Regions from separate parts of the Pseudoalteromonas sp. MEBiC 03607 genome, predicted to be linked through region 2. Evidence: predicted binding sites of a transcription regulator. Region 2 holds the regulator's gene; the other holds the start of a gene.

Region 1 (12,189 bases), 380 kb from region 2:
GCGGGTATTCCTCATATTCGTATGAAAGTAAAATCAGGATATCAACCAAGAGAAGTACGTGATGCAATCATGTTTAAGCTTGGTAAGCCTGCGGCAGCACCAATTAGACCAACGCGAAATCGCGTAACTAAGCCAGCTGTATTATCACCATCACAAGCAAAAGCACATTCAACAGCTACAGCACTTGCTGAAATATAAGCTGTCATAAATTTGGCGAAAGCAGACTTTAGGTCTGCTTTTTTGTTTTTCCGCTAGCTGATTCTCGTAACCATACCTGGTTGCGTATATAATCTCGGTATTCAATCTAAGGAATCAAATATTATGCACGTTGGTATTATTGGCGCGATGGAGCCAGAAGTAAAAATTTTACGCGAAGCAATGGCAAACCCAAGCACTATGACTAAGGCTGGCTTTACATTTTACACTGGTGAATTAGCGGGTAATAAAGTTACTTTAGTACAGTCAGGTATTGGTAAAGTTGCATCTGCTGTTGCAACAACACTGCTTATCGATAATTTTAGCCCTGATTGTGTGATCAACACAGGCTCTGCAGGTGGTTTTGAGCCATCATTAAACGTTGGCGATGTAGTTATCTCATCAGAAGTACGTCATCATGACGTAGACGTTACTGCATTTGGCTACGAAATCGGTCAGGTGCCACAAATGCCAGCAGGCTTTGCTGCACACCCTAAACTGATTGAAGCGGCAGAGCAAAGCGTAAGTCAAATTAGTGATGTTAAGACCATGATTGGTCTAATCTGTACAGGTGACTCATTCATGTGTGACCCAGTACGAATTGAAAAAACTCGCGCTGAATTCCCAACTATGCTTGCAGTAGAAATGGAAGGCGCAGCAATTGCACAGGCTTGCCACGTATTAGAAACACCATTTGTTGTTATTCGTTCAATGTCTGACATTGCAGGCAAAGAATCACCGCAATCATTTGAAGAGTATATCGAAACTGCATCTATCAACTCATCAAAAATGGTTGTTGCTCTTTTAGAGAAGCTGACGTCGGTGAGTTTATAAGGTGATTACAAATATTGTTCAAAACCATTTGGACATTATTGTATTTTTTGTAGCGCTCATTGCTGAGCGCTTTTTTCCTTTGGTTAGTTGGTATCATCCTAGTACCTTTTTAAGCGTTATTTTTTCTGCTCTTGGTGAGCGTTTATACAGCCCTTCTAACCCCAAAAGTTATCAGTATTTAGCATCAACCTTGGCATTCACCTTCACTGTGTTAGTTATAGTGACACTGGTTGTACTTTTTTTAGAATTTGCTTTTTATCCTGAGCTATTAAACGGCTTAATTTTGTATTTATTACTAAGTAGTCGTGCCCAAGAGAAAAAATCACTGCGGATAGCAAGATTAGTTAAGCTAAATCAAAAAGCGACAGCAAGAGAGCTACTTACAAGCCTTGTTGCTCGTGATGTTTCACGTTTATCGGCTCCTGGAATTTGTAAAGCCACCATGGAGTCACTGGTGCTGCAAAGTGCGCGGCATTATTTTGCCGTTATTTTCTTTTATATAATTGGCGGCGCTATCTTTGCTTTGGTTTATCGCTTACTCACTTTAATACATCAAGCATGGCGTAAGAATCGTAAGCCAAATAACCCGTTTTTAACTACCATAGCTAAACTACTGTTTGTATTAGAGTGGTTACCCATTCGATTATTGGCTTTAACGATTGCTGCAAGCAATGCCAGCAAGCAGAGTATTCATTATATTAAGCACTATGGAAGACACTTTTATCAAACTAATACAGGCTGGCTATTAAGTGTGACCTCTGCGGCATTACAAGTGCAATTAGGCGGTCCGGCGCTATACCAAGAAGAGCGATTTAATAAGATGCGTGTAGGTACCGACCGTTTACCAAATTCTGATGATATTGCCGCTTTAGTGAATCGTTTAAACCAAGCGAAAGCATTTTGGTTACTACTGATAGTCGGGATTGAAGTAATTAGCCTATTCACAAACTAATCAAAATATAAGCACAAAAAAACCAGCCGTAGCTGGTTTTTTTATTTCTATTAGCTTGATTAAGCTAAGGTGATTTTAGCAAACTTACGCTTACCTACTTGGTAAATCTGAGTTGTGCCTTTTGCAACTTCAAGCTTAGTATCCGTTACTTTTTCTTCACCATTTAATTTAACTGCACCTTGCTTGATCATACGCATCGCTTCTGAGGTACTTGCAACAAGATTAGCTTCTTTTAGTAAGTTAGTGATAAACACTGTGTCTTCAGCGATAGTAACTGTCACTTCAGGGATCTCATCTGGTAATGCATTCTTTTGGAAACGCTTGATGAAATCTTGATGAGCACCTTCGGCTGCTTCTTCACTGTGGAAACGTGCAATCAGTTCTTTTGCTAATTCAATCTTGATGTCGCGCGGGTTTGCACCATCAGCAACACGCTGCTTAAGAGCTGCAATTTCTTCGATTGATAATGCACTTAATAAGTCATAGTAACGCCACATTAGCTCATCGCTAATAGACATCACTTTACCAAACATATCGTTCGGCTCATCAGTAATACCAATATAGTTACCTAATGACTTAGACATCTTTTGAACGCCATCGGTACCTTCAAGCAGTGGCATCATAAGCACTGTTTGTGGCTTTTGGCCTTCGTCTTTTTGTAGTTCACGACCCATTAGTAAGTTAAAGCGTTGGTCTGTACCGCCAAGCTCAACGTCAGCTTCTAATGCAACTGAGTCCCAACCTTGTACCAGTGGATATAAAAATTCGTGGATAGCAATTGATTGACCATTGGCATAACGCTTTTTAAAGTCATCACGTTCTAGCATACGTGCTACTGTTTGACGCGCAGCCAGTTTAATCATACCTGCCGCACCTAAGTTCTCCATCCAAGTAGAGTTAAATGCAACAGTTGTTTTAGCAGGATCGAGGATCTTAAATACTTGCTCTTTATATGTTTCAGCGTTGGCTAAAACATCTTCACGAGTTAACGGTTTACGTGTTACGTTTTTACCCGTTGGATCACCAATCATACCGGTGAAATCACCGATTAAGAAAATCACTTCGTGACCTAGGTCTTGGAAGGTTTTCATTTTGTTGATAAGAACTGTATGACCTAAATGCAGATCAGGCGCAGTTGGATCGAAACCCGCTTTGATCTTAAGTTTCTTACCTGACTTTAGTTTTTCAACTAATTCGTCTTCAATTAATATCTCTTCTGCACCGCGTTTTATCTCAGCTAGAGCGGTTTGTAAATCCACTGTGTATTACTCCAAAAATTCAGCTACCGGGGCGTGGTGGCCTGTCAGGGTTATAATTATAGAGCTAAAAACTTTAAAATTTAGCTAGTTAGCATCAAAAGAGTGACACTAAAAAAAGCCTAACTTAAATAGTTTAAGAAACAGCCCTGCAGGCAGCGCGCATGATTGTTCTTTATACCGCGTTATTGCATTTTATTGAAGGTACTTTAGTTAACTAACAGCAAATTAGTTTAACTGACGACACATGCTGCAAATTCAACCAAAAAAGTTTAACGCGCAGGCCAATTCTAGCGCAAATTAGCGCCAGTTTAAATCTACAAAACACTGGTATTTGCGCTATTTTAGGTATATCCTGCAATATTAGTAATTAATTTTCTTGACAGCAGAAAAGGCACGTTATGGTTCATGTAGTGCACAAACTCCCCAAAAAACACAAACTGCTCATTCTAGGTTTGGTTTCTGCTATTGCCGGCTTGGCACTTTTGCCTTCTGAAAAAGCCACCGCCTCAAAGGATAACAGTGCAAACGCACTTGAAATTGGTAAACGCTACGAATTACAAGTTAAAGTTGATGATAACGAAAAACTAACTGAACTAAATTCGGAGCAAGCAGCAGCAAAACTTCCAGAATATGAGCTTGTTGATCATGAAGTTCGCAATGGCGATAATTTAGCTCTTATTTTTAAGCGCGCGGGCTTCTCAGCGCAAACTCTGCACAAACTAGTTAACACAAACGCTGAAACGCGCAAGTTAACAAAAATTCATCCGGGTGAAATTTTAAGTTTTGCAACCGCCGAAGATGGCTCATTAGCGCAGCTTCGTTATGTAATTTCAAAAACAGATACCTTATACGTTACATTAAATGACGAAGGTAACTACGATACATCAATCGACAGCAAAGAAATTGAAACTCTCAGCAAGTCTGCCGGTGGTGAAATCAGCAACAGCTTCTGGACATCGGGTATTGCCGCTGGTTTAAGCGAGCGTCAAATAATGAACTTTGCCGATATTTTTGGTTGGGATGTCGACTTTGCAAATGATATTCGTAAGGGTGACCAATTCGGTCTAATCTACGAAACCCACTATGTTGATGGTGAATACATTGGTGATGGCAAAATCATTGCAGCAGAATTCATAAACCAAGGTGAACGTTATACAGCGATTCGCCATACTGATGGTAACTTCTATACGCCTGAAGGCCGTAGTATGAAAAAAGCTTTCTTACGCGCGCCTGTTAACTTTAAGTATATTAGCTCAAGCTTCAACCCTCGCCGTTTACACCCTGTAACTAAAACTGTTAAGCCGCATAATGGTATTGATTATGCTGCTCGCACAGGTACACCGGTAGTTTCATCGGGTAATGGTAAAGTGATTAAAGCGGGTTACAGCAAATACAATGGTAACTACGTATTTATTAGCCACGGTACTCAATATGTAACTAAATACCTTCACTTGAACAAACGTCTGGTAAAAACAGGTCAAAAAGTGAAGCAGGGTCAAAAAATTGGTACGGTTGGTGCGACTGGCCGTGTAACTGGCCCACACTTACACTATGAATTCTTAGTAAACGGTGTACACCGTAATCCGAAAACGGTCAAACTACCTAAATCAGAGCCTTTACCGCGTGATGAGCTAGCTAAGTTTAAACCGATTGCTGATAACTTCTTAGCGCAATTACAACGTAACCGTGAGTTACAATTAGCGTTAAATAAGTAATTGAGTAAACATTAAAAAAGCCGCTTCAATGATGAAGCGGCTTTTTAGTGCCTGCCACAAAATCAGCCTTAATGACCTTTATTCTCTTCAATAATTGAAAGCAAGTATGAGCTTGCGCAGGCGCGATTCATGCCTGAAATAAAACACAACACAGAAGCTATTATTACCTTAATAAAACATAAATAAGTTGAATAATTAGCGAAATCATCACCAGTGGCCAAATGTACTTTGCGTATTTTGTAGCGCCATCAAGCCCCATTTTAGACTGATACTTTTCAAGTAGCGGTATTAGAATAACCAAGGCAACAAAAAGGCATAGTAAGATAATAAAGATATTCATGGTGGCTTCCTTACACAACTATCATTTAACTACAATTTCTTTAGGGTGACCCTAGTCTATAGGCAAAAAAAAGCGCAGTAAAATTACTGCGCCAGTCGGTTGGAAGTAAATCGACTTAGCCAACAATCGCTAACAAAATACCTGCTGCAACGGCACTTCCTAATACCCCTGCAACGTTTGGTCCCATAGCATGCATTAATAAGAAGTTATGCGGATTGCTTTCAAGACCTACTTTATTCACCACACGTGCTGCCATTGGTACCGCAGAAACACCTGCAGCGCCTACTAATGGGTTTATTGGCGATTTAGAGATCTTATTAAGACCTTTTGCCATAAACACCCCTGAAGCTGTGCCAATCGCAAACGCTAATGCACCTAACACCAAAATACCGATAGTTTCTACAGTTAAGAACTTATCAGCAGCAAGCTTTGAACCTACCGCTAAGCCTAAGAAAATCGTGGTAATGTTGATGATTTCATTTTGTGCACTGTTACTTAAACGATCGACCACACCCGATTCGCGCATCAAGTTACCTAAGCAGAACATACCTACAAGCGGTGTTGCAGCTGGTAAAAACAAGATAGTTAAACTAAGCACCATTAAAGGAAAAATAATCTTCTCTTTTTTCGATACAGTACGAAGTTGTGGCATTTGAATTTCGCGCTCTGCTTGCGTTGTTAGTGCACGCATAATTGGCGGCTGAATAATTGGCACTAGTGCCATATATGAATAAGCCGCTACTGCGATAGCCCCAAGTAAGTCTGGTGCCAATTTAGATGCTAAGAAAATAGCCGTTGGACCATCCGCACCACCAATAATGGCAATTGCCGATGCATCTTGTAGCGTAAATTCAAAGCCCGGAATAAAGTTAAGTAGAATTGCACCAAATAAAGTAGCGAAAATACCAAACTGCGCAGCCGCGCCTAGCAACAACATACGCGGATTTGCTATCAAGGCACTAAAGTCTGTCAGCGCGCCAACCCCCATGAAGATCAGAAGTGGAAACACCCCAGAATCAATCCCTATGTGATACACATAATAAAGCAGTCCACCCGGTTCAGATAAGCCTGCAGCAGGAATATTCGTTAAGATCGCCCCAAAGCCTATTGGTAACAATAGCAAGGGTTCAAAATTACGAGCAATTGCTAGATATAACAATAAGCAACCAACCGCAATCATGATCAAGGCAGGAAAGGTAAAGTTAGCGATACCTGTTGCATGCCAGAGATTTAAAAGACCATCCATTCTCTGTCTCCTACGCCAGCGCGATTAATGCATCGCCAGTGGCAACAGAATCACCTTCGGCAACTAAAACTTCAGCAACCGTGCCGGTATGTGCAGCGCGAATTTCAGTTTCCATTTTCATCGCTTCCATAATGATAACTACATCACCTTGGTTTACTGTTTGGCCTGGCTTTACTTTCACTTTGAAAATATTACCCGCCAATGGCGCGTTTAAAGTTTCGCCAGCAGACGCTGAAGCAGACTGAGGAATTAACTCACTGTCTTTTAAAGTCACCTCTTTAAGCTCACCACCTTGTGCTACAACGACATCGTAAACTTTGCCATCAACTTTAACGCTGTATTGCTCAGCTTTTACTGAGTTTGCAGCAGCTGGTTTGCTTTCTGGCTTAGCAACTTCACCTGTAGGAATAGCTTCAAATGCATCAGGATTATTTCGGTTTTTAATAAACTTAAGACCAATTTGTGGAAATAATGCATAGGTGAGCACATCATCAATCACATCATCAGCAAGCTCTAAACCTTGCTCTTTAGCTTCTTTTAATAATTCAGCTTCTAGCTTCTCAAGTTCAGGTTCAAGTTTATCAGCAGGACGACAAGTAATTGCTTCTGCGCCATCTAAAACACGTTCTTGTAGCTCTTTATTCATAGGAGCCGGCGTTGCACCGTACTCACCTTTAAGTACACCTGCGGTTTCTTTGGTAATCGTTTTATAGCGCTCACCAGTCAATACATTAAGTACCGCTTGCGTACCGACAATTTGAGAGGTTGGAGTAACCAGTGGAATATAGCCTAAGTCTTCACGAACACGTGGGATCTCAAGTAATACTTGATCAAGCTTATCGGCAGCACCTTGCTCTTTAAGCTGGTTTTCCATGTTAGTTAACATACCACCTGGCACTTGTGCTAATAAGATACGGCCATCAACACCTTTTAGGCTACCTTCAAAAGCAGCATATTTTTTACGAACATCACGGAAGTAAGCGGCAATTTCTTCTAGTTGGTTTAAATCTAGGCCGGTATCTCGCTCTGTGCCTTCAACAATCGACACGATTGTTTCTGTGGCGCTATGACCATAAGTCATACTCATAGACGAAATTGCGGTATCAAGCATATCGATACCTGCATCTATAGCTTTTTGGTAAGTTGCAGTACTTAATCCTGTCGTCGCGTGACATTGCATCGCGATAGGAATAGATACGGTTTCTTTTAAACCTTTGATTAACTGCTCACAATCATATGGCTTCAATAAACCAGCCATATCTTTAATACAAATAGAATGACAGCCTAGTTCTTCGAGCTGTTTCGCAAGTTTAAGCCACATATCAAGTGTGTGTACTGGGCTTACGGTGTAAGAAATAGTACCTTGAGCGTGTGCGCCTACTTTAACCGCTGCTTTAATTGCAGTTTCAAGATTACGTACATCGTTCATAGCATCGAAAATTCGGAACACATCTACACCATTTTTATGGGCTCGTTCTACAAACTTTTCGACAACATCGTCCGCATAATGGCGGTAGCCTAAAAGGTTTTGTCCGCGCAATAGCATTTGCTGTTTAGTATTTGGCATTGCCGCTTTTAATTCGCGAATACGTTGCCAAGGATCTTCACCTAAATAACGGATACATGAGTCAAAGGTTGCTCCACCCCATGATTCAATAGACCAATAACCTGCACTATCAAGTTTTTCAGCCATGGGTAGCATGTCGTCTAAGCGCATACGCGTGGCCAATAAAGACTGATGAGCGTCACGCAATACTAATTCTGTAAGTTTTAATTTAGCCATGTTTAAGCTGCCCCATTATTTTTGTTTATTTCGAAATTGTGCAATTGCAGCGCTGATCGCGGCAATATGTGCCTGAGGCACACCCTGTTGAGGTTGAATTTTTGCTGTTCGTGTTGGCTCTACACTTGTAGGATCATCGAATCGGCTTACAACTTTCGACATTAAAATAACCGCAGATATTAAAATGCTCAGAAAAACAAACACGCCAACCATGCCTGTTACCATTAAGCTGCCTGCAGTTGTGAGCAATTCACCAATATCCATACAACTCCCCTTCGATGATTAAAAATAAAAAATCATTTTTGTTAAATATTTATTCAGCAATAATAACAAACAAAAATAATTTGTATAGCCTATTGTAAATTGGTAAAACCAATTAAACTCAAAATAACATAGAGCACAACTAATTAACACCATACTATTTCAGCAATTAACCTTACGTTATAGATGATAAAAATAATGAATATAGCCATCAGTTATATTAAAACAAACCGACGAAAAGCAAGTTCTGTTCAAAAACCCTGCTTAACAAGGTGTTACAGTAACAACTCATGACAAAGCGTGAAATTGGTCTTACCAATAAAGACAAAACTAAATATAAAATGAATTTAATTAATATGAAAAAATATCACTATGAATAAGTTACACGCTTGATCGTAAAAGTTACCAAAAGAATAACCATGCCCCGCCCACAAAAACCGCTAAGTGACTGAAATATAATGATAATAATGTTTGGCATAAAACTCGCTTTATTCAACTCGACCATTTGAAAAATTAATTAGGCAAGGAGACCACTATGTTACGCTGGACCATTACTTTTTTAGTTATTGCATTAATCGCTGCAGTGTTAGGTTTTGGCGGTATTGCTGGAGCCGCAGCAGGCATTGCTAAGATTATCTTTTTCATTTTTTTAGTATTGCTTGTTATTTCGTTAGTGTCAGGTGCTCTTAGAGGCAACGTACCTAAGTAAAGCAAGTTAAAATTTAATTAACCCTAATATTTAATTTACAAGGAATTTAGTTATGAAAAATTCAACTTTAAAAGCCGCTACTATCGCCCTATTTTCAGGTTTATTCATTATGGGTTGTGAAGACAATTCAGCAGAGGAAGCCGGTGAGCGTATAGATGAAGCAATCACTGATACACAAAATGCAGTTGAAGATGCATGTGAAGAAGTTAAAGAAGGTGTTAAAGCAGAAGAAACTAACTGCTAATATCACCCCTTACGAAAAAAGCGGCCTAGTGCCGCTTTTTTGTGTTTGTAAGTTAGCAACTTTAGGTTGCCTACTGCTTGTGTCAAGAAGCTTACTAACTTGTTGGGTTTCACTCCGTTCTAACCTATGGCATATTGGTCGTCATTTATGGCGACACATGTTTTATCACTCATACATAACGGGCTAAAGCCCGACTTACAGCTGCATTAATTGAGAAAATCGCGCGAAATAAATTTCACGCCTACGCGAGCCTCAAGTTAGCAACTTTACTCTTTCCCATAGAAACTCGCTAACTTGTTGGGTTTCACTCCGCTCTAACCTACGTCACGTAGGTCGTCAATTATGGCGACACATGTTTTATCACTCATACATAACGGGCTAAAGCCCGACTTACAGCCGCATTAATTGAGAAAATCACGCGAAATAAATTTCACGCCTACGCGAGCCTCAAGTTAGCAACTTTACTCTTTCCCATAAAAACCCGCTAACTTGTTGGGTTTCACTCCGTTCTAACCTATGTCATATTGGTCGTCAATTATGGCGACACATGCTTAATCACTGATATAGTGACGGGCTGAAGCCCGACCTACGACTTACACGTAGATTTAAGAAACATCGCGCGAAATAAATTTCACGCCTACGTGAGCCTCAAACTCGCTAACTTATTGGGTTTTAATCTGATAGCTGACGGCTGAAAGCTGATGGCTCTGAGTGCGTCTCCGTTCTACCCAACGTTATCACTCACATTCCTTAGTGAGGAGCACGTTTGTCGTTACACTCGCTATGTGCCACTGACCGTCGATAAAACTCACTTTTGCGACATCACTTACGGCAAAATCACCGGGGACATTTAAGCGCGTTAAGTTACTCGCTAACTGTTGTGTACAGTATGGCCCTGTATCACCATGCATCACGAGCACTGGCTTATTGGTATGCTTTGCAAAATCGCTGATGGCATCTCGGTATACTTTAAAGGCATCACAATCGGCGCGCTGTGACTCACTGCAAGCGGATTTACTGGTTGGGTGGTAAATATCTGCCTGAAAGCCAAACACATAGGCCTTAGCATCCTGATGAACATGTGCTTGCTTTAGCCAAACGAGATTGTATTTATCACGCATATCGGCGGCATCCAGTGCTGCGTTTTTATCACTTTTTAAGATTTGCGAGCGACCATTAAAGGTGCCCGAGATATGCAAGGTACGAAACTCAATGCCATTAAATTGCCACCGGGCATTTTCTGGCAACTCAGCTTGTGTCGCATAACCCTGTAGCCGCTTTGCTTTTTGTGTATAGGCATCGTCGAACATTAAGCGTTTGATAAAACTTAGCCGCTCAAGCTCATCAAAACGCACAGATAGCTTTTCTCGGTCGCAATCGGTCCATTCATTATCACCTGGGGTATAAATAAAAGGTTTTTCGGTCAACGATGTTAGTAACGCCTTGTTAGTTTGCAAAAGCTTATTCGTGCATGCAAGTGAGCCCGATTTCATATCGCCCAAGTGCATCAAAAATTCATGAGGTGTCGCTGCGATTGCCTTGGCAATTTTTCCGCCTTCTGCGAGATTAATTTCATCTATCGGGGTGTATGGCATATCGCCCATAACCAAAAAAGTATTTGTAGTCATTGCAAGTGCTAACGACATTGAACTAACAAACATATAGCTTACACCTTTAAAATACACATACCTTAAGCTCTCACAATGACAACTAAATGAAAACCAACTGCGGCAGATTTTTTTTATCAATGTTAAACTGCTATCAGCAAATTAAGTGAGTCCACGAATGACATTAACTACAACTTACACATTAGATAAACCGTATTACTACGAGTGCTTTGATGAGTCTTTACCCTACTCATCTCAGGCTAAACCTAAATATCCTCTGTTAGCATTGCTCATAACATTAGGCCTACTTGCCTTTTACCAGTTAGAAAACCATTATTTAGGTAGTTTTATGATAATGCTTGCGGTAGTGGAGTGCTTATCGTTTTATTATAAACGTCCATGGTGGGTGGCCAGACAAATGATGAGTCGTGCTTCAGGTAGTGAAGTAACTATCGTGTTTGATGATGAAGGTGTTAAAGCCGAAAATCCCTATAAACACTATCAACTAACATGGCAACAAATCACAGACATAATTGAGACTGAGCGAGGCTATATTTTGAAAGCTAGTCGAGGTATGCAATACCTGTCTAAAAAAGCGCTAAATGAAGAGATTGTTGCAGAACTAAATAAAAGAGCCACTCAATGAGTGGCTCTTAAAATATCTTTCGCTGATTAAACGTTGCCCGGATTTGGGTTAGATTTCTCTGCTTGGATGCGCATGTAGATTTCTTCACGATGTACTGATACATCTTTAGGCGCATTAACACCAATGCGAACTTGATTTCCTTTAACACCAAGAACAGTAACTGTAACTTCGTCACCGATCATAAGGGTTTCACCTACTCTACGAGTTAGTATTAGCATTCTCTTGCTCCCATATTCCAAAAAATTAAAAGATTCCGCGTCAAAAACATTCTAATGAAATCTAGACTTAAAAGTAAGTAAAAACTCTAAATCTTATTCATTTTCAGTTAAAAAAACTTTGTGCAGCGCACGTACTGCCAGCTCTAAATATTTTTCGTCTATTAGAACTGAAATCTTAAT
Region 2 (12,189 bases):
TAGTTTACGCTTAATAGTTTATCGCCTAGGATATCTTGCTCGTAACGAAGACCAAATGAGAATTGATGCTCAGGAGCACCCGGTAAACGGTCGCCTTTGGCACCATCATAGTAGCTTTGGTATTGCGCTAGGTCGTCGCCTAATACACCAAATAAGTAAGGCGCATCTTCGGTCAATTCAGCCTTTGCATACGCATATGTTGCATACGCTGCCCAGTTATCACCAATCATTGCGCGAGTAGAAAGTTCAACACCTTTAGAATTAGCAGAGCCTGCGTTCGAGGTAATTAATTCTTGGCCATTTACAGTGCTGCTACCAACTTGCGCATCTTTCCAATCAACATTAAATAGCGCTGCATTGAAGTGTAGGCGGTTACGTAACCATGACGACTTAAAGCCTAGCTCATAGTTGACTGTTGTATCTGGCTTGTAATCTTCTTCGTTTGGTAGAGCACAAACAATTTGTTGTTCAGGTAGTACATCAGGGCACGGGGCAATACCGTTACCACCACCAATACGGAAACCCTCACTCACGGTAAAGTAAGCAAGCACACCATTATCGAATGTATAGTTAGCATTAAACTTGAATAAGTTTCCGTTATCGCTGGCGCTTACATTTTCCATAACTAGATTATCGAGTGAATCAAAATCCCCTGAGTAAAGCGGTGTTGCAGAACCTGATGTTGTTGATACATCGTATTCGTAAAAACGAGCACCTAAAGTTATATCAAACTGATCTGTGATGCTGTAGCCGATTTCACCAAAAAGTGCTTTTTCTGTGGTTTCACTATCTGAAATTAGAATATACTCAAGGTCTTGTTCAACATTGGGAATACCGCCACCCCAATACTCAGTCAGACCCGGCGTGTACTCACGGTCATCTGAGTAACTTTCTACTTTGTTGTAGAAGCCGCCTACAATCCAGTTAAAAGCACTATTACTATTTGATACTAAACGAAGCTCTTGCGTAAAGGTATCGCGATCTGAGGTATCGTGCGTGTAGCCAACAAAAGAAGGGAAGTCAGCATAACCTGACCAAATATCGTAAAGTAGATCAGTTTGATCGCGTTGACCAGACTGCTCATAGCTAGACCAACCAGATGCAGATACCAGCTCAGCAAAACCAAGATCTGCTTTTACTTCTAAACTTAATAAATCATTTTCTTCTTCGCCAGGCTCAAGTACACGAGCTACGTTTTCGTACTTTCCTGGGACACCTTGTAGTGCACTACTATCAGCAAGTGAGCCGTATTGCGATGTCGAGTTACCGCCATTTTCTTGCTTTTGATAAAAGTAGTTTAGCGTTGCATCAACATCTTCGGTTGCAAGCCAACGCAGTGATAAACGTGCTGTGGTGATTTGCTCATCGTTAACATCGCTTACGCTTTTTAAGTTGGCATTTACATCGCTGCTGTCTGAAAAGTCAGGGTTTGGGTTTGATACACCCGGTTCTTGAACCACGTGAGTGTAGTCAATGTAACCAGGGTTATCGTAATAGTTTAAGCTGGCACGAAATGCGAGTTTTTCTTCAATAAGCGGAGTGTTGAATACCACGCCAAACTCACCGCCGGTGCCGTCGCTTTCGTTGATACTAAATACATCGCCTGTAACCTGACCTTCTGTTAGATCTAGATCGGGCTGCTTAAGTAAGTAACGGATCGCACCGCCTAAAGTTCCCGCACCATAAAGTGTACCTTGTGGACCAATTAACACCTCTACACGGTCAACATCAGTTAAACGTAAGTCGATGCTAAGTGGAATTTCACCAACATAAGTGGCCACTGTGCCACTATCAGAAATACGATCAGAGGTATTTGTGTTTAAACCACGAACGATTATCGGAGAACCTTCACGGCCACCTTGATCAGAAATTGTTAAGCCTGGTACCCAGCGCGCGACATCTTCAAGATCACCAATGTTTTGGTCGCTAATTACATCACCATTTAGGGCTGTGATATTAAGCGGTGCATCTTGCACTGAACCTGCACGTCGTGTTGCAGTGATTTGAATAGTTTCAATTGATTTATCAACTTCTATAGCATCTTCAGCTGCAAACGTCATATTGCTATTGATTAAAACCGCAGAAATTGCACTTGCAAGTAGAGCAGGCTTAAAGGTGTTCATGATTGATTCCGATTATGTTGTAGTAAATTTATGCTCAAAAATTAAACAAAGTTAATAATTTAAGCGTAATTCTAGAGTGAATTAGTGAATTTATATCCAATTATAATGTATTTTTATTCTTTTCGTCATGTCTTATTTGCAAAAAAATTCACGTTATTTGAATAAATACTCTAGTGAGGAGTCGTTAGTCATTGAAGGGACAATGAGTACACCCGTTGGTGCAGCACTTACCACGCTTTAAAAAGAACCAGCGGCTAAACACCATATAGTTGTTTTCTAATGTGTAATCGAGGTTTTCAATCAAATTACCATGCTGGTAAAAGGGTTTCGCAAAGGCTATTTGCTCAGCCAGGGGCTGTTCATATAGTTTTGATAAAAAGATATTTATCTGTTTTATAGTACACTCACGACATAAGCAGGATGTTGCATTATTAATAGGTAAGATTGCAGGCAGTTCGTTACACCAGCAGGCATTTATATCATCAGCACGACATGTTAATGAGGCACCGCAGTGTGAGCAGGTAAGGGTTGTCATTGAGTCAAGGATTAACCGGTCAGTTTAAAAGGTAAGCATAGCAAATGGATAAATTACACGCATTAAGTCAGTTCGCTTGTTTTGGGGAGTTTTGGGATGAGGCTATCACTGTAATTGCTGCCTGCCCAGATAGCCAAGAGGGTGAATATATATTGACCAAGACAGTATTTCGCCAAGTTCTAGAGCGAGCTATTAATGGTGAAATTGATTTTGATGATCTGGTGCTTTGGGCCAGTGTTTTAGAGTCTCGTCAAGATATAGATGAGAGCGCCGTTGAAGGTGCTGTGTATGCTTTAAGTAATCATGAACAAATGGGTGAACTTACAAAGATGACATTAGTAAGGTTGTTAGCCTTGGTATAAAAATAACTCATCATTAGATGGTAGATTTCTATTACCATTAATTTTAGCTACAATATGCGCCGTTTAATTTTTCGGTAATCACAGTGGCTAATATTTTTAATAACGCAGTTTTAGCGCTTCGCGCACAGCAAATGAGCGAATCAAGGCGCGAATTTAAAGCACGAGGTGCAAAGCTTACTCGTTGTGAGCGTTGTTTATTAGCTGAAAACTATTGCATTTGTGAAGGTGTTGAACAAGCGCAGTGTAATGCCGCAGTGTGTTTACTGATGTATCATAATGAAAGCTTTAAACCATCGAATACAGGGCGTTTGATTGCTGAAATTATTCCTGAAAACTATGCCTTTAAGTGGGACAGAACAGAACCTGATCACGCATTATTAGCCTTATTACAAGACCCACAATATCAGCCAATGGTGATTTTTCCGGCGAGTGATGTTGAAGATGAAACGCGAGTAATCGATGAAGTATCGCCACAGCAAGGTAAGCGCCCATTGTTTATCTTTTTAGATGGTACTTGGCGTGAAGCAAAAAAGATGATTCGCAAAAGCCCTTATTTAGATAACTTACCTGTATTGTCTATTACCCCAGAAAAGCTTTCAGATTATCGTTTACGAGTTGCTCCACATGAGCATCAACTAGGTACAGCTGAGGTCGCGATAATGGTGCTTGCGCTTGCTGGTGAAGTAGATGCTACACAAAAGCTCGAAACGCACTTTATAAAGTTTAGGGATGCATATTTACTAGGAAAGCGAAATAAAGGACGCCCAGAGTAATACTAATTTGCTTAATTAATCCCTCAAAATGATTAAGTATTGTTGCGGATTGGAATAACTATTTTCAGGCAAAAGAAAAGCGCGAACTATTGCTAGTCGCGCTTGCGGAATCTTCTTAATTTTTTGCATCCTGCAATTGAATCTAATCAACTCCCTAAACTTTGCCTATCCATGCGATTGCACTTTACTTTTTGGTTCTATGCAATGTAAGGCTTTCCAGCCTTGTTTCCTTGTCACTCCTTTACATCCATGCGGGTAATTTCTTTACCTATCCTTTACGCGTCGTCCTGACACTATCCATATGTTAGCAATTCCATTGCGATACCTTTCGGCCTGTCCTTTAATCCACTTTTGAAACATCCTGTATAACAACGTCCTGTTGTTATGCCATTTCACATCATCCTGATGTTGTCCTTAGTGTGTCATTCCATTGCGATACTCTTCCTGAGCCTGTCCTTAGTTCCTTTTTATCCTAATGAACCTTATTCCGCGGTTTTATGAGTAATACTTCCATATCCGTTTACTCATTAAGCTTCTTGCTTAGTTGTTGTATTTAAGTATAGGGAATTAGTGAGCATCGAATAGGTCAAAATCGCAATTAAAATAACGGTTACATTATTGTAATTAATAATAAATCACTATTTATCAATGTTTTAAGCTTTTTTAGGGACCGTTTTTCGAGTTTTTTTACTCAATAACTGCCATTTAGGTGAGATATATCTTACAAGTAAGTTCTCAAATGGCAGTACGTAAACTTATAGGGGGAATATAAACGGGTGCACTTTTAGCAGAGTATAGGTAAAATATTTTGATAATTGTTATTATTTAGGTGCCAACAATGAAAAAAACAGCCTTACTGATTTTGACTACTTTAATGAGTACGTCAGCACTTTCTGCCGATGTGGTTAATATTTATTCGTTTCGTCAACCATTCTTAATTCAGCCAATTTTAGATGACTTCACCAAGCAAACTGGTATTAAAACCAATGTGGTGTTTGCGAAAAAAGGCTTAATTGAACGTGTGAAACGTGAAGGTAAGCACAGCAAAGCTGATTTGGTGCTTACTTCAAACTTTAGCGCACTTATTCAATTAGAAGATCTTGGCTTAACTCAATCAATAAAAAGCGATGTTATAGATGCAAATGTTCCTAGCACATTTCGTGATGCTGATGGCCAATGGATCGCTTTAACGAAACGAGTTCGTAATGTTTACTCTTCAAAAGAGCGTGTTGGCGCACTCGCTGATTTAAGTTATGAAGACTTGGCTGATCCCAAATATAAAGGCAAAATCTGTACTCGCTCAGGTAAGCATCCATACAATTTAGGTTTAGTTGCTTCTATGGTTGCGCATCATGGCGAAGCAAAAACTAAACAATGGTTAGAGGGCGTTAAAGCCAATTTAGCACGTAAGCCACAAGGTAACGACAGAGCGCAAGTCAAAGCTGTGAAAGAAGGATTATGTGATCTGGCATTAGGCAACAGCTACTATTTTGGTAAAATGATGCAAGATGAGCAGCAAAAGTCATGGGCTGAAGCGGTTAATATTAACTTTCCAAACCAAACCAATCGTGGCTCACATATTAATGTTTCGGGTGTTGTTATGACGCGATACGCTAAAAATCCGGAAAATGCCTTGAAACTGATTGAGTATATGACCGACAATAAAGCGCAAAATATGTATGCTTCGGTCAATATGGAATACCCAGTAAAGCGAGGGGTTGCATTGTCTGAGATGGTTGCGTCATGGGGTGAGTTTAAAGAAGATAGTCTTGCTCTTGATGAAATAAGTAAATACCGTCCTGTTGCGTTAAAGCTTATTGACGAAGTAAAGTTTGACTTATAACGAGGTTTTTCCTCGTCTTTTATAAAAGCTGTTTTTTAACAGCTTTTATTTTATCTGGTATTAATCCACTTATGCATGTGAAGTTTTCGTTGTCGCGTTGGCAAGTATTGGCTTGGCTAATCGGTTTGCTACTTGTTACGCCACTAGGTTTTTTATTGTTTGAATCTCTGCAAGGTGGTTCGGATGTCTTTCAGCACCTTTTCGATACTGTGCTGTGGGATTATACGCGTAATACCCTTGTACTCATAGCTGGGGTTGGGTTATTGAGCTGTGTTATTGCGCTGCCGCTTGCGTGGTTGACTGCGTACTGTGAATTTCCTGGTCGAAAACACTTTGAATGGGCACTGATGCTGCCTTTGGCAATGCCAACTTATCTCATTGCTTATGTTTATACGGACTTACTTGATTATGCTGGGCCTGTACAAATTGCGCTCAGGGACTGGTTTGATTGGCAGTCACCCGATGATTATTGGTTTTTTGATATTCGAACTTTGCCGGGTGCAATTATTATGATTGCATTAGTGCTGTATCCGTATCTTTATCTTATTTTTAAAACGGCCTTAAGAGAGCAATCTTTTAAATTAGTGCAAGCTAGTCAGTTAATGGGGTTATCGCCATTACAAAGCTTTTTACGGGTAAGTTTACCGCTTGGTCGAGGGGCAATTGTGGCAGGAGTTACGTTAATCAGTATGGAAGCTATGGCTGATTTTGCCACTGTTAATTACTTTGCAGTGAGCACACTAACGACCGCTGTTTACGATACCTGGCTTGGCTATTATTCATTAACCGCTGCGGCAAAAATATCAGGCATTATGCTGCTTATTTTGTTTCTCACTATTATGGTTGAGCGCTTTAGTCGTCGTAATCAAGCTGTGTATGAACGCCAGTCGAGCATTAACAGCGCAACTTTATATCGCTTAAAAGGTAGCACAGCATGGGCTGCAAGTTTAGTCTGCACAGTTGTGCTGGTACTTGCTTTTGTCTTGCCAGTTGGAGTGCTTGTTAAATACGCTATTGTTTATGCGGATGAAGCATGGAATGGGGCATTTTTTAATTATGCTTGGCAGAGCTTTAAAGTCGCCATTGTTGTCAGCCTAGTGACAATCCTTCTTAGCTTGTTGGTACTGTTTTATCAGCGTATTGCTAAACAAGCGTATCCACTTATTCCGGGGCGTTTAGCAAGTACGGGTTATGCGCTACCGGGTACGGTACTGGCGATTGCGGTATTGTTACCACTAACACAAATTGATGATGCACTTAATCAATGGCTTGAACCAATAGGTTTATCGCCGGGCTTACTTCTGAGTGGGACATTATTTGCGATGATTTTTGCGTATATTGTGCGCTTTTACGCGATTGCACATGGCGCCCTTGAAAGCAGCTTTTTACGTATTAGCCCTTCTCTTGATATGGCAAGTCAATCTATGGGTAAAAGTGCATTTCAAACCTTGTATAAAGTACATCTGCCTTTACTTAAACGCGGCATTTTAACCGCTGGGCTTCTGGTATTTATTGAATGTATGAAAGAGCTACCCGCGGCCTTGTTATTACGACCGTTTAATTTTGAAACTCTTGCAACTCATGTTTTTCAATATGTTAGTGATGAGCAGTTAGAGTTAGCGTCTATCTCGGCCCTGTTTATTGTGTTAGTCGGGCTTATTCCTTTGTATTTCGTTAATCGTTCGATGGAGCAAAATCATTCATGAGTCATTTGATAATTAAAAATTTAGCTTATCAATACAATGGCACTAAGGTATTGGATGCGCTTAACTTGAATGTTGAACAAGACGAAATCGTTTGCCTGCTGGGGGCAAGTGGTTGCGGTAAAACAACGACGTTAAAAGCGATTGCCGGAATTATAGAGCCCTCACAAGGTTTTATGAGCATTGATTCGCTTGTTGTTAATGACGACAAGCATTTTGTTGCACCAGAAAAACGTAATATTGGCATGATGTTTCAAGATTACGCGTTATTTCCTCACTTATCGGTGAGCGACAATATTGCATTTGGTTTAACCAATATGAGTAAGTCGCAAAAGCGTGATCGCGTGGATGAAATGCTGAGCTTAGTTAAGTTAACTGGCTGTGCAGAACGTTATCCGCATCAATTATCAGGTGGTCAACAACAGCGTGTTGCAATTGCTCGTGCGCTTGCTTATAAACCCAGCTTGTTATTACTTGATGAGCCATTTTCTAATATCGATACGCAGGTTCGCTTTGAGTTAATTGCCGACATCCGTCGTATCATTAAAGCTCAGCAAGTATCAGCAGTGTTTGTTACCCATTCGAAGGAAGAGGCGTTTGCGTTTGCTGACACCTTGGCTGTAATGCATGGTGGAAAAATAGCCCAACAAGGCTCATCAGAACAGTTATTTAGCCAACCTAACTCAAAGGAGGTTGCAGAGTTTCTTGGTACAGGCATATACTTAACGGCGAAAGTCTTAACGCCAACTGAATACGAAACGGCGTTTGGTGTAATACATTCACTCACAGTAAATAACAGTGCTCACAAACAAGGGCAAGTTTATGTACGGCCTCATTATATTCAGTTATGTGAAGCTGATCAGAGTGATGAAAATAGCCTGACAATTTTGCACAGACGCTTTATAGGCACACGTTATGTTTATCGTGTGAATATAGCGGGGCAGGAGTGTGAAGTCGCTGCAGAGCAAGACCGCGTGTTTGCAGTTGAGCAGCCTGTAAAAATAAAAATAATGCCGCACACAGTCAATTTTTTTCATGATTAGTACTGCTTAACAATCTTGAATTCTTGGCTAGGTGCAAATAACGAGAAGCTAAGGATTCACTATGGCGCAAGCGCAATCTGGGATTTGTGCTGAAGCAAACTTACATGGTTTGCACCTGTTTTTTAATGTTTATGATGGCCATGACGAGTCATTACGTAAAAAGCTAAAACGCGTGAGCGTCATTCAAGATGAGTTTGCGGATCAGTTCTCAGAAGCCATGCTGTCGTGCGTGGTTGCGCTTGGTGCGCAATATTGGCCGCATATTTTGCCTGAGTTTATTCCAAGTCAATTACAAAGCTTTCCTAATGTGACTCATAGTGAACATGTTATGAGTGCACAGCCATTTGATTTATTTGTACAAATTCGTTCAGACCGTGAAGATGTTAACCATCTTTTTGCCCTACAGATCCTTAAATTATTTACGCCAGATGTAGAGCTTGTGGAGCAAGTGCGTAACTTTCGTTTTTTAGATGGCCGCGACTTTAACGGCTTTATTTATGCGGGTGACACCCCTCATGGTAGACAAAAACGCAGTACCGCATTGATAGACAGACCGGGGCATTTTGAAGATCAAGGCAGCTACATTCATGTTCAGCGCTTTGTGCACGATTTAAGTGTTTGGCAACATTTGTCGTTATCAGAGCAAGAGCAAATTATGGGGCGTACTCGGCTTGATAACACCTTAATTATGCCTGCACTCGAAACTAGTCATGCAGTGCGTAGTGAACTAAAAGATGAAAATGGCCAGCCGTTGATACTTAATCAGAGCATGCCGTTTGGTGATGTTCATAAGCAGGGTATTTTAATGGTGTCATGTGCCGCGCAAGGTGATGCGTTTGAGCAGGTATTAAAGAGTCGCTTGGGGCAGGGCGATTGCTACGACCATTGGCTTGATTTTACTCAAGCCGATATGGGGTCGGCGTTTTTCGCCCCGTCAGTAAACTTTTTGAAGCAGCTTTAAACTGTATCGAATAAAGTGCGCACGCGATCAAGCGTGACATCTATTTCAGAAATCTTTGCAGGAGCGATAAAAATTGTGTCGTCACCTGCAATTGTACCAAGTACCCCATCAGCTTTACCTAATGAGTCTAGTAAGCGCGCGATAAGTTGTGCTGCACCTGGGCTGGTACGAATAATAATCATCATTTCGTTATGCATAATATCGATAACGAGTTGACGCAACGGGCTTTTCGCTGTTGGTACTCCCATTTCAGCGGGTAAGCAATACACCATTTCTTGTTTTGCATTACGGGTGCGTACCGCGCCAAACTTGCTTAACATGCGAGAGACTTTACTTTGGCTTATGTTGTCGAAGCCTTGCTCTTTTAATGCTTCGACAATCTCACCTTGTGAGCCGAAGTTTTCTTCTTTTAATAGCGCTTTGAACGCTTTGATTAGTGCTTCTTGTTTGTCTTGTGGTTGCATGTTGCCGTATCTGTAGTCATAAAACGTGAAGTAATTCTACACAACTCTGCATACTTATGCAGTACTAGTTTACATTTCTCGCCCTAAATGCTGTGTGTTTACAGTATAGTTTACAACTATGGTCGAAATTATACGCGAAATAAGCAGGATAAATTTGTTTTTAGTCGCTAATTTCATTATCTTTAGGGCCACAAATATTTCCTACCTCAAATTACGGAGAATTCCAATGAAAGTTGCTGTTTTAGGCGCAGCTGGCGGTATCGGCCAAGCATTGTCTTTATTATTAAAAACAAGTTTACCTGCAGGTTCTGAATTATCATTATACGATGTTGCCCCTGTTGTTCCTGGTGTAGCGGTTGATCTTTCTCACATCCCAACAGACGTTAAAGTTGAAGGTTTCGGTGCTGATAACCTAGACGATGCTTTAGCTGGTTGTGATATCGTTCTTATCCCAGCGGGTATGCCGCGTAAGCCGGGTATGGACCGTGCGGACCTTTTCAACGTAAACGCAGGTATCATCAAAACATTAGCTGAAGGCATCGTTAAAAACTGTCCTAAAGCGTTAGTTGGTATCATTACTAACCCAGTAAACGGCACTGTGCCAATCGTTGCTGAAGTATTCAAAAAAGCGGGTACTTACGATGCTGGCCGTGTATTCGGTATCACAACACTTGACGTGATCCGTTCAGAAGCATTTGTTGCTGAACTTAAAGGTTTAAGCGCTACTGACGTTAAAGTTCCAGTGATCGGTGGCCACTCAGGCACTACAATCCTTCCTCTTCTATCTCAAGTTGAAGGTGTTACTTTCACTGACGAAGAAGTGGCAGCATTAACTCCACGTATCCAAAACGCAGGTACTGAAGTTGTTAACGCTAAAGCGGGTGGCGGTTCAGCGACTCTTTCAATGGGTGCAGCAGCAGCACGTTTCTGTATGTCTTTAGTTAAAGGCTTACAAGGTGAAGAAGTAGTTGATTACGCATACGTTGCAGTTGAAAACGGTGACGCAGCATACTTTGCACACCCAGTACGTTTAGGTAAGAACGGTGTTGAAGAAATTCTTTCTTACGGTGAATTAAGCGCTTTCGAAGAGCAAGCTAAAAACGACATGCTTGAAACGCTTAATAAAGACATCCAAGAAGGTGTTGATTTCATCAACGGTTAATTCCGATAGATGATAGGTGCTATTAAAGCACCTAAAACAAAAAAGCCTGCATATGCAGGCTTTTTTAATGGCTCGAATAAATAGAGTTTAATGATCGCGGGCAACGGCGATGCGTGCCAAGCTCTCTAATGCTTGCTTGTATGGCGTTTCTGGTAAAAATGCAATACAGGCGATGGCTTTATCAGCCTCTTGCTCTGCCTTTTGCATTGTAAACTCAAGTGCTTTGGTATCAGCTAACGCCTCAAGAATGCTGTCTAGGTGATCCATACCATTGCCAAGTTCAATTGCTTCACGAACGAGCTTGATTTGCTCTGGCGTGCCTTTTTGCATGGCATAAATAAGCGGTAAGGTAGGTTTACCTTCGGCTAAATCATCACCAATGTTTTTACCAAGTTGCTCAGCATCGGCGTTGTAATCAAGCACATCATCAACAAGCTGAAAGGCTGTTCCTAAATGCATGCCGTAAAGGTTTAATGCCTCAAGCGTTTTATCATCTTGTTCAGTGATAATTGCTGCAAGGCCTGTTGCTGCTTCAAATAACTTAGCTGTTTTGCTGTAAATGACCTGCATATAGCTTTGCTCTGTGGTGTCAGGATCGTTACAGTTCATTAGCTGTAATACTTCACCTTCAGCAATGACATTCGTTGCATCAGCTAAAATTTCCATGATTGGCATTTTACCAAGACCAACCATCAACTGAAATGAGCGTGTGTAAATAAAATCACCAACTAGCACGCTAGCGGCATTGCCAAACTCAGCATTTGCTGTAGGCGTACCACGACGTAAATGTGACTCATCAACAACATCATCATGCAGTAAAGTTGCAGTGTGAATAAATTCGATGATAGTGGCCAGTGTAATGTGGTCTTTACCTTCATAGCCTAAAGCTTTTGCTGCTAAAATGGCCAACATAGGGCGAACACGCTTACCACCGCTGTTTACTATATATAAACCGAGTTGATTGACCAATGCGACATCTGAGCGCATTTGGGCATGTATAAGTTGATTGACGTCATTCATCTCATGATCGATTAACGTCTGGATAGCTTTTATATCCATTGATCTCCGAGCCAATATTTATGGGTATACGAGGCTGATTGTACAACAAAAAAAGCACTTGCTCGATATTTTGTGCTGATTCAGTAAAAAAACACTGTAAAGTTTTTTATTTTAAATCAAATTTGAACAGTTAATTGTAGTTGTTTGGTTGAATAGTAAAC

Evidence for each region. The regulator ArgR, encoded in region 2, controls arginine synthesis, uptake and breakdown. The targets are predictions, from matches to a motif close to ANTGAATANNTATTCANT.
Region 1: a site for ArgR is predicted at 8,629-8,646, ahead of E5N72_RS14880 (OadG family transporter subunit). Genes of this name have one in related genera too.

The regions. Positions count from the first base shown of each region.
Region 1 covers NZ_SRRY01000001.1:3,269,674-3,281,862, forward strand. The annotation lists gene E5N72_RS14845 (DUF2726 domain-containing protein) at 1-198, shown strand, start outside; gene mtnN (5'-methylthioadenosine/S-adenosylhomocysteine nucleosidase) at 322-1,029, shown strand; gene ampE (regulatory signaling modulator protein AmpE) at 1,031-1,981, shown strand; gene tyrS (tyrosine--tRNA ligase) at 2,041-3,240, opposite strand; gene E5N72_RS14865 (peptidoglycan DD-metalloendopeptidase family protein) at 3,639-4,955, shown strand; gene E5N72_RS20615 (hypothetical protein) at 5,119-5,295, opposite strand; gene E5N72_RS14870 (sodium ion-translocating decarboxylase subunit beta) at 5,411-6,541, opposite strand; gene oadA (sodium-extruding oxaloacetate decarboxylase subunit alpha) at 6,552-8,324, opposite strand; gene E5N72_RS14880 (OadG family transporter subunit) at 8,340-8,588, opposite strand; gene E5N72_RS14885 (DUF1328 family protein) at 9,121-9,294, shown strand; gene E5N72_RS14890 (hypothetical protein) at 9,347-9,538, shown strand; gene E5N72_RS14895 (hypothetical protein) at 10,276-11,199, opposite strand; gene E5N72_RS14900 (YcxB family protein) at 11,324-11,791, shown strand; gene csrA (carbon storage regulator CsrA) at 11,818-12,009, opposite strand; gene E5N72_RS14910 (aspartate kinase) at 12,103-12,189, opposite strand, start outside.
Region 2 covers NZ_SRRY01000001.1:3,653,322-3,665,510, reverse strand. The annotation lists gene E5N72_RS16665 (TonB-dependent receptor) at 1-2,123, opposite strand, end outside; gene E5N72_RS16660 (DUF5522 domain-containing protein) at 2,308-2,658, opposite strand; gene E5N72_RS16655 (hypothetical protein) at 2,703-3,020, shown strand; gene E5N72_RS16650 (tRNA-uridine aminocarboxypropyltransferase) at 3,152-3,793, shown strand; gene E5N72_RS16645 (Fe(3+) ABC transporter substrate-binding protein) at 4,632-5,636, shown strand; gene E5N72_RS16640 (iron ABC transporter permease) at 5,708-7,342, shown strand; gene E5N72_RS16635 (ABC transporter ATP-binding protein) at 7,339-8,382, shown strand; gene E5N72_RS16630 (Dyp-type peroxidase) at 8,444-9,343, shown strand; gene argR (transcriptional regulator ArgR) at 9,340-9,807, opposite strand; gene mdh (malate dehydrogenase) at 10,034-10,969, shown strand; gene ispB (octaprenyl diphosphate synthase) at 11,057-12,028, opposite strand.